DNA from 3 places in the Staphylococcus hsinchuensis genome. Region 3 is predicted to be linked to each of the others. Evidence: riboswitches for the same ligand, from Rfam matches in the RefSeq annotation. Region 3 holds a riboswitch; each other region holds the start of a gene.

The links. Region 3 has a riboswitch for S-adenosylmethionine ahead of QQM35_RS05715 (methionine ABC transporter ATP-binding protein). Riboswitches for the same ligand answer to the same signal wherever they lie in the genome.
Region 1: linked by a shared signal. The riboswitch ahead of metK (methionine adenosyltransferase) and the one ahead of QQM35_RS05715 (methionine ABC transporter ATP-binding protein) in region 3 are both predicted to bind S-adenosylmethionine.
Region 2: linked by a shared signal. The riboswitch ahead of QQM35_RS01205 (Na+/H+ antiporter NhaC family protein) and the one ahead of QQM35_RS05715 (methionine ABC transporter ATP-binding protein) in region 3 are both predicted to bind S-adenosylmethionine.

What each region holds. Positions count from the first base shown of each region.
Region 1 covers NZ_CP128355.1:2,028,536-2,031,752, reverse strand. Annotated here, with positions in the region: gene pckA (phosphoenolpyruvate carboxykinase (ATP)) at 1-735, opposite strand, end outside; SAM riboswitch class I at 901-1,014, shown strand; gene metK (methionine adenosyltransferase) at 1,123-2,319, shown strand; gene QQM35_RS10040 (NERD domain-containing protein) at 2,411-3,217, shown strand, end outside.
Region 2 covers NZ_CP128355.1:213,611-216,827, reverse strand. Annotated here, with positions in the region: gene QQM35_RS01215 (SDR family oxidoreductase) at 1-212, shown strand, start outside; gene QQM35_RS01210 (flavin reductase family protein) at 360-971, shown strand; SAM riboswitch class I at 1,096-1,197, shown strand; gene QQM35_RS01205 (Na+/H+ antiporter NhaC family protein) at 1,303-2,595, shown strand; gene QQM35_RS01200 (SRPBCC family protein) at 2,781-3,217, shown strand, end outside.
Region 3 covers NZ_CP128355.1:1,143,777-1,146,993, forward strand. Annotated here, with positions in the region: gene gcvH (glycine cleavage system protein GcvH) at 1-146, shown strand, start outside; gene QQM35_RS05705 (toprim domain-containing protein) at 383-775, shown strand; gene QQM35_RS05710 (thioredoxin family protein) at 772-1,071, shown strand; SAM riboswitch class I at 1,126-1,233, shown strand; gene QQM35_RS05715 (methionine ABC transporter ATP-binding protein) at 1,316-2,341, shown strand; gene QQM35_RS05720 (methionine ABC transporter permease) at 2,334-3,029, shown strand; gene QQM35_RS05725 (MetQ/NlpA family ABC transporter substrate-binding protein) at 3,055-3,217, shown strand, end outside.

The DNA.
Region 1 (3,217 bases), 880 kb from region 3:
TAATGTTGTTTTACCTGTACCAGAAAGACCGAAGAATAGGGCAACGTCACCTTTCTCCCCAACATTTGCAGAACAGTGCATACTCATAATGTCATCTTTAGGTAATAAGTAATTCATTACTGAGAAGATACCTTTCTTCATTTCACCAGCATATTCAGTACCACCGATTAAAATCACTTTATGTTTAAATGAAGTGATGATAAACGTTTCTGATTTAGTGCCGTCAATTTCAGGATCAGCTTTAAAGTTTGGTGCTGAAACGATTGTGAAGTTAGGTTTAATATCTTCTGCTTCTTCTTTAGAATTTGGACGAATGAACATGTTTTGAGCAAATAAATTGTGCCATGCTAATTCATTGATGACAGTTAATTTAAGTTGAGAATCTTCATCACTGCCAGCATAACCATTAAATACATAAAGTTCGTCTTTAGCATCAAGGTGGGTGATGACTTTGTCATACAGTTTTAAAAATGTATCTTCGTCGATAGGTTGGTTGATATTACCCCAATCGATATCATCTCTATATGAAGGTTCGTTGACGATGAATTTATCCTTTGGTGAGCGTCCAGTATATTTTCCGGTTTTAGCATTAATCGCACCCAATTCTGTTAATTCGCCTTCATCGTTTTCTAAAATTTTCTTGTACAGTTGAGTTGTAGATAATTGGAAAAGTGAAGTTGGTTTCTCTAATAAGCTCTTAATCTTATTCGTATATGTGTATGTATCTACAGCCATATTCGATCCCTCCTAGATTTTTGAAAATGTAAGCCTTTACAATTGAAAAGTATAACACATATGTATGATTAGTCCATATCATTTTGTGATGAATAATAATAATTTATAACTAAATGTTAAATTGACAATATGATCTAAATTCTGTATTATAGTTACTAACGGATTCTCTTATCCTGAGAGGCGGAGGGACATGGACCCAATGAAGCCCAGCAACCTCTTCTATTTTATAGAAGAAAGGTGCCAAACCGTTTGCAGACAAATAGGTCTGAACGATAAGAGCGAATGGACGTATAAAAGCCTTCTCTCTATTAATAAATAGTGATGAAGGCCTTTTTTAATGAGCTCACTATGAAAGAGAATTTTCGTAATAAATATTTAAAGGAGCAAATTATGTATAATAAAAGATTATTCACTTCAGAATCTGTAACAGAAGGTCACCCAGATAAGATTGCAGATCAAGTTTCAGATGCAATTTTAGATGAAATACTAAAGGATGACCCTAATGCTCGTGTAGCTTGTGAAACGACTGTGACTACAGGTATGGCATTAATTTCTGGTGAAATATCTACTTCGACTTATGTAGATATTCCTAAAGTAGTTCGTGAAACAATTAAAGATATCGGTTATACACGTGCGAAATATGGTTACGATAGTCAAACGATGGCCGTGTTAACCGCGATAGATGAACAATCTGCAGATATCGCACAAGGTGTAGATAAGGCTTTAGAATACCGCGATGAAACAACTGAAGCGGATATCGCAGCTACTGGTGCCGGAGATCAAGGGTTAATGTTTGGTTATGCAACAAACGAAACGGATACTTATATGCCGTTACCGATATTTTTATCTCACCAGTTAGCGAAACGTTTATCAGACGTACGTAAAGATGAAATTATTAATTACTTGAGACCCGATGGTAAAGTCCAAGTTACTGTGGAGTACGATGAACATGATGAGCCTAGCAGAATTGACACAATTGTTGTATCAACGCAACATGCAGAAGATGTAGAATTGGAGCAAATTCAAGAAGACATTAAGTCCCATGTTATTTATCCAACAGTACCAGAAAATTTACTCGATGATGAAACTAAGTTCTTTATTAATCCAACAGGACGCTTCGTCATTGGTGGACCACAAGGTGATGCAGGACTTACAGGTCGTAAGATTATTGTAGATACTTATGGTGGTTATGCACGTCATGGTGGCGGTTGTTTCAGTGGTAAAGATCCAACCAAAGTGGATCGTTCAGCAGCTTATGCCGCACGATATGTTGCTAAAAACATCGTCGCTGCTGAATTAGCTGATAAATGTGAAGTTCAATTAGCATATGCAATCGGTGTTGCAGAACCAGTTTCAATTTCAATCGATACATTTGGTACAAGTCATGTTAGCGAAGAACAACTTGTTGAAGCGGTCAGATCTCATTTTGATTTAAGACCAGCAGGTATCATTAAAATGTTAGACTTAAAACACCCGATTTATAAACAAACAGCAGCCTATGGTCACTTCGGTCGTACTGATGTGTTACTACCATGGGAAAAATTAGATAAAGTGAACTTATTGAAAGATGCTGTTAAAGCATAAAAAGACCAACTTATTGTAAACTTATCTCTCGAACAGAAAGCGAAAGTTGTTTATAATTAAGTTATGTAACACATAAAGGAGCGTTTACGTTATGAGTGGAGTACCATTATTAATTGGTCTAGCTGTCGCAATCATTGTAGCAGTTGTATTGCTCATTCTTTTCATTGCTGCACTAAGTAGTAAGAAGAAGGCACAAAAAAAGGTTGAAGAGAAATATCAATCTAGAGAAAAGAAATTAAAAGACGAGCATAAAGAAGAGTTAGAGAAAGAACGTATTGAAAATAAAAAGACAGTGACAAAGCAAAAGGAAGATTACGATAATACTGTAAATAACAAAGATCGAGAAATCGATGCTTTAAAGTTGTTCTCTAAAAATGAAAGTGAATATGTAACGGATATGCGATTAATCGGTATTCGTGAACGTTTAGTGAATGAGAAACGCATTCGACCAGAGGATATGCACATCATGGCGAATATATTCTTGCCAGAGAATGAATTCAGTAATGTACAAAGATTAAGTCATTTAGTACTAACACGTACTGGTCTTTATATCATTGACTCACAGTTATTAAAGGGACATGTATATAACGGCATTAACTCAAGACAATTCAAAGAACAACCTACGATGGAACAAGTATTTGAAACGCTAGATCTTGATAAACAATCACCACAAACGTTAGTTTTAGATCAAAATGATGATAAACATTCGTTATCATTTGTGAACTATTCAAAATACTTAAGTGATTTAGAACATTTAGCAGGTGATTTACAAACAAAATTAAACTTGAAATTCACACCGACAACAATTCTTTACTTTAATCCGAAGAATGAAGGCGCGGTTACAATTTCAAACTATGCACAAAGTTCTAGTTCGAAAGTATTGGTTGGGCCTGAACAA
Region 2 (3,217 bases), 930 kb from region 3:
ATTGTGTTGCTCCAGGTCCATTCTGGTCACCATTACAAATTTCAGGTGGACAACCCCAGTCTAAAATTCCTGAGTTTGGACAAAAAGAAGTACTCGGTCGTGCAGGTCAGCCAGTAGAACTTGCAGGTGTTTATGTACACTTAGCGGCTGAAGAATCTAGTTATACAACAGGCCAAGTTTATGGTGTAACTGGTGGTACCCAAATCGACTAAAAATATACACAAAGGTTAGGATATCTTAAGTAATATTTCGTAGCACAATTTTGTAAATGTAAACAAATAAAGCGAGTACACAACAAATTAAAGGTGTCCTAACTTTGTTATATTATTTTTTGCTAATGAAAGGTTACGTGATAAATTATGAAAAAAATAGATGCGTCAACGATTTCAAAGGTACAAAATTATAAATTGTTAACGGGTAGCATCATACCGAGACCCATCGCATTCGTTACTTCACAAAATAAAGAAGGTATATTGAATGCTGCACCATTTAGTTTTTTTAATGGGGTTAACAGCGAACCACCAATGATTATGTTTTCTGCGACACGTAGTGAAGGTCAACGTAAAGATACTTCATTGAATATCGAAGAAACAGGAGAATTTGTACTGCATATTACTGATGAAAACAATGTAGAACACATTAATCGCACTGCTGCACCTTTAGAGAGAAAAGCTAATGAGTTAGCACGTACAGCGTTTACTACCATCGCTTCAGATGAAGTGAAAGTGCCAGGTGTAGCACAAGCAAAAGTACGTATGGAATGTAAGTTAGATCAAATCATTCCACTTGGTGACTCTAAAAATGGTGCTGATCTCATTATTGGTGAGATTGTGATGTACCATATCGACGACGACGTATATATTGAAGATAGTAAAATTGATGCCTCAAACCTCAATCCAGTTTCACGTTTAGCTGGTAATAATTATGCGTTAACTGGAAAAACATTTTCATTAGAACGACCAACTGAATAAAATCTATGTATGTTTTTACATGTAAAATAAGTTGGTAATATAAAATATAGAGGCGTTCAATAATTTTCCGTGAATAAGATTGACGAATGACTCTCAATCATGTAGTGTAATGTAATAAATTAATAACTTATCAAGAGAAGTGGAGGGACTGGCCCTAAGAAGCTTCGGCAACATGTTAAATGTGCCAATTCCAGTAGCATAATTGATTTATGCTAGAAGATAAGATGATATGTGAATCGTTAACTCTTTTCTTCTAATTATTATAAGAAAAGAGTTTTTTTAGTTTAAAAATTAAAATAATTATATTTGATAGAAAGAAAGTAGGTAAATCATGGTTCAAACAAATAAAGGTAGCGCAAAGGCATTACTTCCCTTAATTGTGTTTATCGGTATGTTTTTAGGTGTTGGGATAATTACTGGTGATTTTTCTACAATGCCACTCAACGTAGCTATTTTAGTTGCTTCATTGTTTGGTTTGTTTTTAAATCGTAAAGAATCATTCCAAAATAAGATTGAAATTTTCACAAAAGGCGCAGGTCATTCGAATATTGTACTCATGATGGTAATCTTTTTATTAGCTGGCGCATTTTCCAAAACGACCGAGAACATGGGCGGCGTTAAATCGACTGTTAATTTAGGTTTATCACTGATTCCTGAAAACTTATTAATCGTAGGTTTATTTGTGATTTGTATGTTTATTTCAATCTCGATGGGGACTTCAGTGGGAACTGTAGCTGCGATTGCACCAGTTGGTTTTGGTTTGAGTCAGGCTACAGATGTTTCGGCAGCTTTAGCTATGGCGACTGTAGTCGGAGGCGCAATGTTTGGTGATAATTTATCGATGATTTCCGATACAACTATTGCAGCGGTAAGAACTCAGAATACGAAAATGAGCGATAAATTTAAGGTCAATATTAAAATAGTATTACCAGGAGCCTTACTAACAATTTTAATACTTTGGTTATTGACGAACGGTGTACACGTCGATGCATCTAAAGATTATGCTTATAATATCATTAAAGTTATTCCATACTTATTTGTACTTATCCTGGCACTTGTAGGGGTCAACGTAATTATTGTCCTTATCGGTGGTATTGCTTTATCAGCAATTATAGGGTTAGTCGATGGGTCATTTGGTTGGAAAGGATTACTGTCAGCTATTTCCAAAGGTATCATCGGAATGGAAGATATTGCGATTATCGCTTTACTCATTGGCGGACTGGTGGCGTTAATTGAACATAACGGTGGTATAACTTGGCTATTAAATTTTGTACGACGTAGAGTGAAATCGAAACGTGGTGCTGAACTTGGTATAGCAAGTTTGGTCAGTGTTGCAGATCTTTCTACAGCAAATAATACAATTTCAATATTAATGGCAGGTCCATTGGCCAAAGAAATCTCAGAAGAGTATGATGTAGACCCACGTAAATCTGCTAGTATTTTAGATATGTTCGGTAGTTGTTTCCAAGGACTAGTACCTTACAGCCCCCAACTTATCGCAGCAGCAGGTGTCGCATCAATATCACCATTTGAACTGGTGCCTTATTCCATATATCCAATTATATTAGGCCTCTCAGGTTTAGTTGCAATTCTATTTGGATTACCGCGATTAAAAAAATCGTAACCTATATAACTTGAAACGAATACTGAGTAATATAAATTTTTTAAAGCTAAAATAACAATTTTCAATACTAATTTTGTCGAAACTGAGAAAGAATCAAGAGTAAAGGTTTGAATTATAGTATTTTTGTTTAGAAAAGATATAGAATCAGTTAGAATGTACTTAAGAGTGAAAGTAGGTGAACGAGAGTGGCTAAATATAATGTAGAAAATGAAAATGTTGAGATTGAACTCGAACGTTTATTTAAAGTCGAGCCCGCATTATTATATCAAGCATGGACAGATCAACGTTTCTTAAAACAATGGTTCATGACCTCAGAAAGAACAAACAAATTAATACATGTAGAGCCTAAACAGGGTGGCGAATATAAGATTGTCGATGTTTATAAAGGAAAGCAAAATATAATAACAGGTCAATACCAAACATTAACACCATTTGAGTATATCGTGATGACTGTAAGCATGCCTGAATATAGTGATTCAGAAGATCAAATTAATGTAGAAATATTTGAACGAGAACCAGGTATCACACAAATGGTCTTTAATTATAATGCTTATGTACCCAAAGAAAGAAGACTTACGACATTAGAATATAAGCAAAAGAAAAAGGAATACCACGACTCTAC
Region 3 (3,217 bases):
TTAATGACGAACTTGAAGATAGCCCAGAGTTTGTAAATGAATCACCATATGAAAAAGCATGGATGGTTAAAGTTGAATTAAGTGATGAAAGTCAATTAGATTCATTACTATCAGCAGACCAATACGCTGAAATGATTGGTGAATAATATTAAGATTTAACTCCATGATACATACTATCTTGGAGTTTTCTTTATATATTATTTTTAAAAACCTATATTAGAGTTTGTATATGTTATATCTCACGGACTACGACGATAAATTACGTAAAATGATCTTGATTATTAAATAATTTTTACGTATTTGTAATTGATGTTTATAAGTTTATTGTATTGTTAAGAACTAAAGAGTAGATTTATTATCAACTTTATAGAAGGTGGATGTCATGACGATATTAAACCAAGTGATTATTGTCGAAGGGAAATCAGACAAAAAACGTGTAAAGCAAGTGATAGATCAACCGATTGATATCATATGTACAAACGGAACTATGGGTATTGATAAATTGGATGCCATGATTGAATCATTATATGACAAACAAGTTTATATACTCGTTGATTCAGATGATGAAGGTGAAAAAATCCGTAAATGGTTTAAAAAATATTTAAGTGAAAGTAAACATATACGTGTCGATAAGCAATATTGCGAAGTAGCTAGATGTCCAAAACCGTATTTATCAAAGGTCTTATCTAAACATGGTTTTGACGTTCGTGACGAAGAAAAGGTTGCTAAGGCACGATTAGATTATATAGCTGAGAGGGTAAGTTTATTAACATGAATGTCGCAAGTCAACAACGCGTAGATGTACGCGAACATATAGATAAAGACAAATATTTAATATTTGGGTATACGCCCACTTGTGGAACTTGCAAGATGTCAGAACGCATGTTAGATATTGCTAATGACATTTTAAAGTTACCAATAACAAAGATAGATTTAAATTTACATCCAGATTTTAGCCAAGAATACGAAATACAATCAGTCCCTATATTAATGGTTATGTCAAAAGGACAAGAGCAAAAAAGATTCTATGCTTTTCGCTCAGTTCCCTATTTGTTAGAAAATTTAAAATAATTATTGACTATACTTTAGTATGGTGGTAGGATTAATGGTAATTAAATAATGAAACTCTTATCAAGAGTGGTGGAGGGATGTGCCCTACGAAGCCCGGCAACCGTCTTTTAAAAGAAATGGTGCCAATTCACATAAAGTCTTAATGACTTTTGGAGATGAGAGAAGCGGACTTAATGCTTTCTCTTTTTCTCCATAAAAAGAGAAAGCATTTTTTAATTAGTCGAAATATAGGGAGGTAGTAATAATGATTGAGTTAAATCAAATTGTCAAAAAATATCGAACCAAAGATCAAGACATTTTGGCAGTTGATCATGTTGATTTAAGTATTCAATCAGGTACGATTTTTGGGGTCGTTGGTTTTTCAGGTGCAGGAAAGAGTACTTTGATAAGGCTGTTAAATAATCTCGAAACGCCAACTTCAGGAGAAGTTATTATAGATGGCGCAACGATAAATAAATTATCCAAGGCACAGTTAAGAAAGAAACGACAAAAGCTAAGCATGGTATTTCAACATTTCAATTTGCTTTGGTCGCGTACAGTGGTTCAAAATATTATGTTTCCATTAGAAATTGCAGGTGTTTCTAAAAAAGAAGCAGCACTACGCGCTAAACAATTAGTAGATGTAGTTGGATTGAAAGGTAAAGAATATGCTTATCCTTCTGAACTATCAGGTGGACAAAAGCAACGTGTCGGTATTGCTCGAGCTTTAGCGAATGAACCAGACGTGTTACTTTGTGATGAAGCCACGAGTGCCTTAGATCCACAAACAACTGATGAAATCTTAGATTTATTACTTAAGATTAAGAGGGAACGTAACCTAACCATCGTCATTATTACACATGAAATGCACGTGATTAGAAGAATCTGTGATGAAGTCGCTGTGATGGAAGCTGGGCGCGTGGTTGAACATGGTAATGTGAAAGAAGTGTTCGAAAATCCTCGACAACCTGTCACTCAACGCTTTGTAAAAGATGATTTAAATGATGATTATGAAAAAACGAATACAGAACTTATTGAAATTGATAAAAATGATTTTATTGTTCGCTTTAGTTTTTCAGGAACGAACACTACGAAACCATTAGTTTCATACATAACTAAAGCACATGACATCAATGTAAATATTTTAGAAGCTAATATTAAACATACAAAAGAAGGTTCAATAGGGTTTCTCGTCGCACATTTACAAAATCTAAATTCTGAAAAATTTGAAAATTTAGAAAGTGATTTGTCGGATCAATGTGTTTCTGTGGAGGTGTTAAAACATGAATGATTCATTGGGTGGTATCCTTCAAGAAATGTTTACGATGCCTAATGTTAAATGGGACGAAGTTTGGGTAGCAACATATGAAACGATTTACATGACCGTAATTTCAACTATATTTGCATTTATATTTGGTTTGATTCTAGGCATATTATTATTTTTAAGTGCAAAAAGTGAATCAAAAGCGGCACGTATTTTTTATAGCGTTGTATCATTTATAGTTAACTTATTTAGAGCAATTCCTTTCATTATACTCATATTGCTATTAATACCATTCACAAGTTTAGTTTTAGGAACGATTAGTGGTCCAACGGGTGCATTGCCTGCATTAATTATTGGGGCAGCTCCGTTTTATGCAAGATTAGTGGAAATTGCTTTTAAAGAAATTGATAAAGGTGTTATTGAAGCAGCGTGGTCAATGGGTGCCACAACATCAACCGTGGTTAAGAAAGTTTTATTACCTGAGGCGATGCCGGCTTTGATTTCTGGCATTACTGTTACAGCTATTGCCTTAGTAGGTTCTACTGCCATCGCAGGTGTGATTGGGGCAGGTGGTTTAGGTAACTTAGCCTATTTGACAGGTTTCACACGTAACCAAAACGATGTCATCTTTATTGCGACGTTGTTCATTTTAGTATTAGTATTTGTCATTCAATTCGTTGGTGATTGGGCGACAAATAAATTAGATAAAAGATAAATTTATATAAAAAGGGTGAGTTATTATGAAAAAGATATTGAGTTTAACTTCGATTATTGCTTTAGTACTAGTATTAGCTGCATGTGGAAATGGCGGTAAAAAGGATAAGTCAATCACAGTTGGGGCATCACCAGCACCGCATGCTGAAATTTTAGAGGAAGCTAAGCCGTTATTGAAAGATAAAGGCT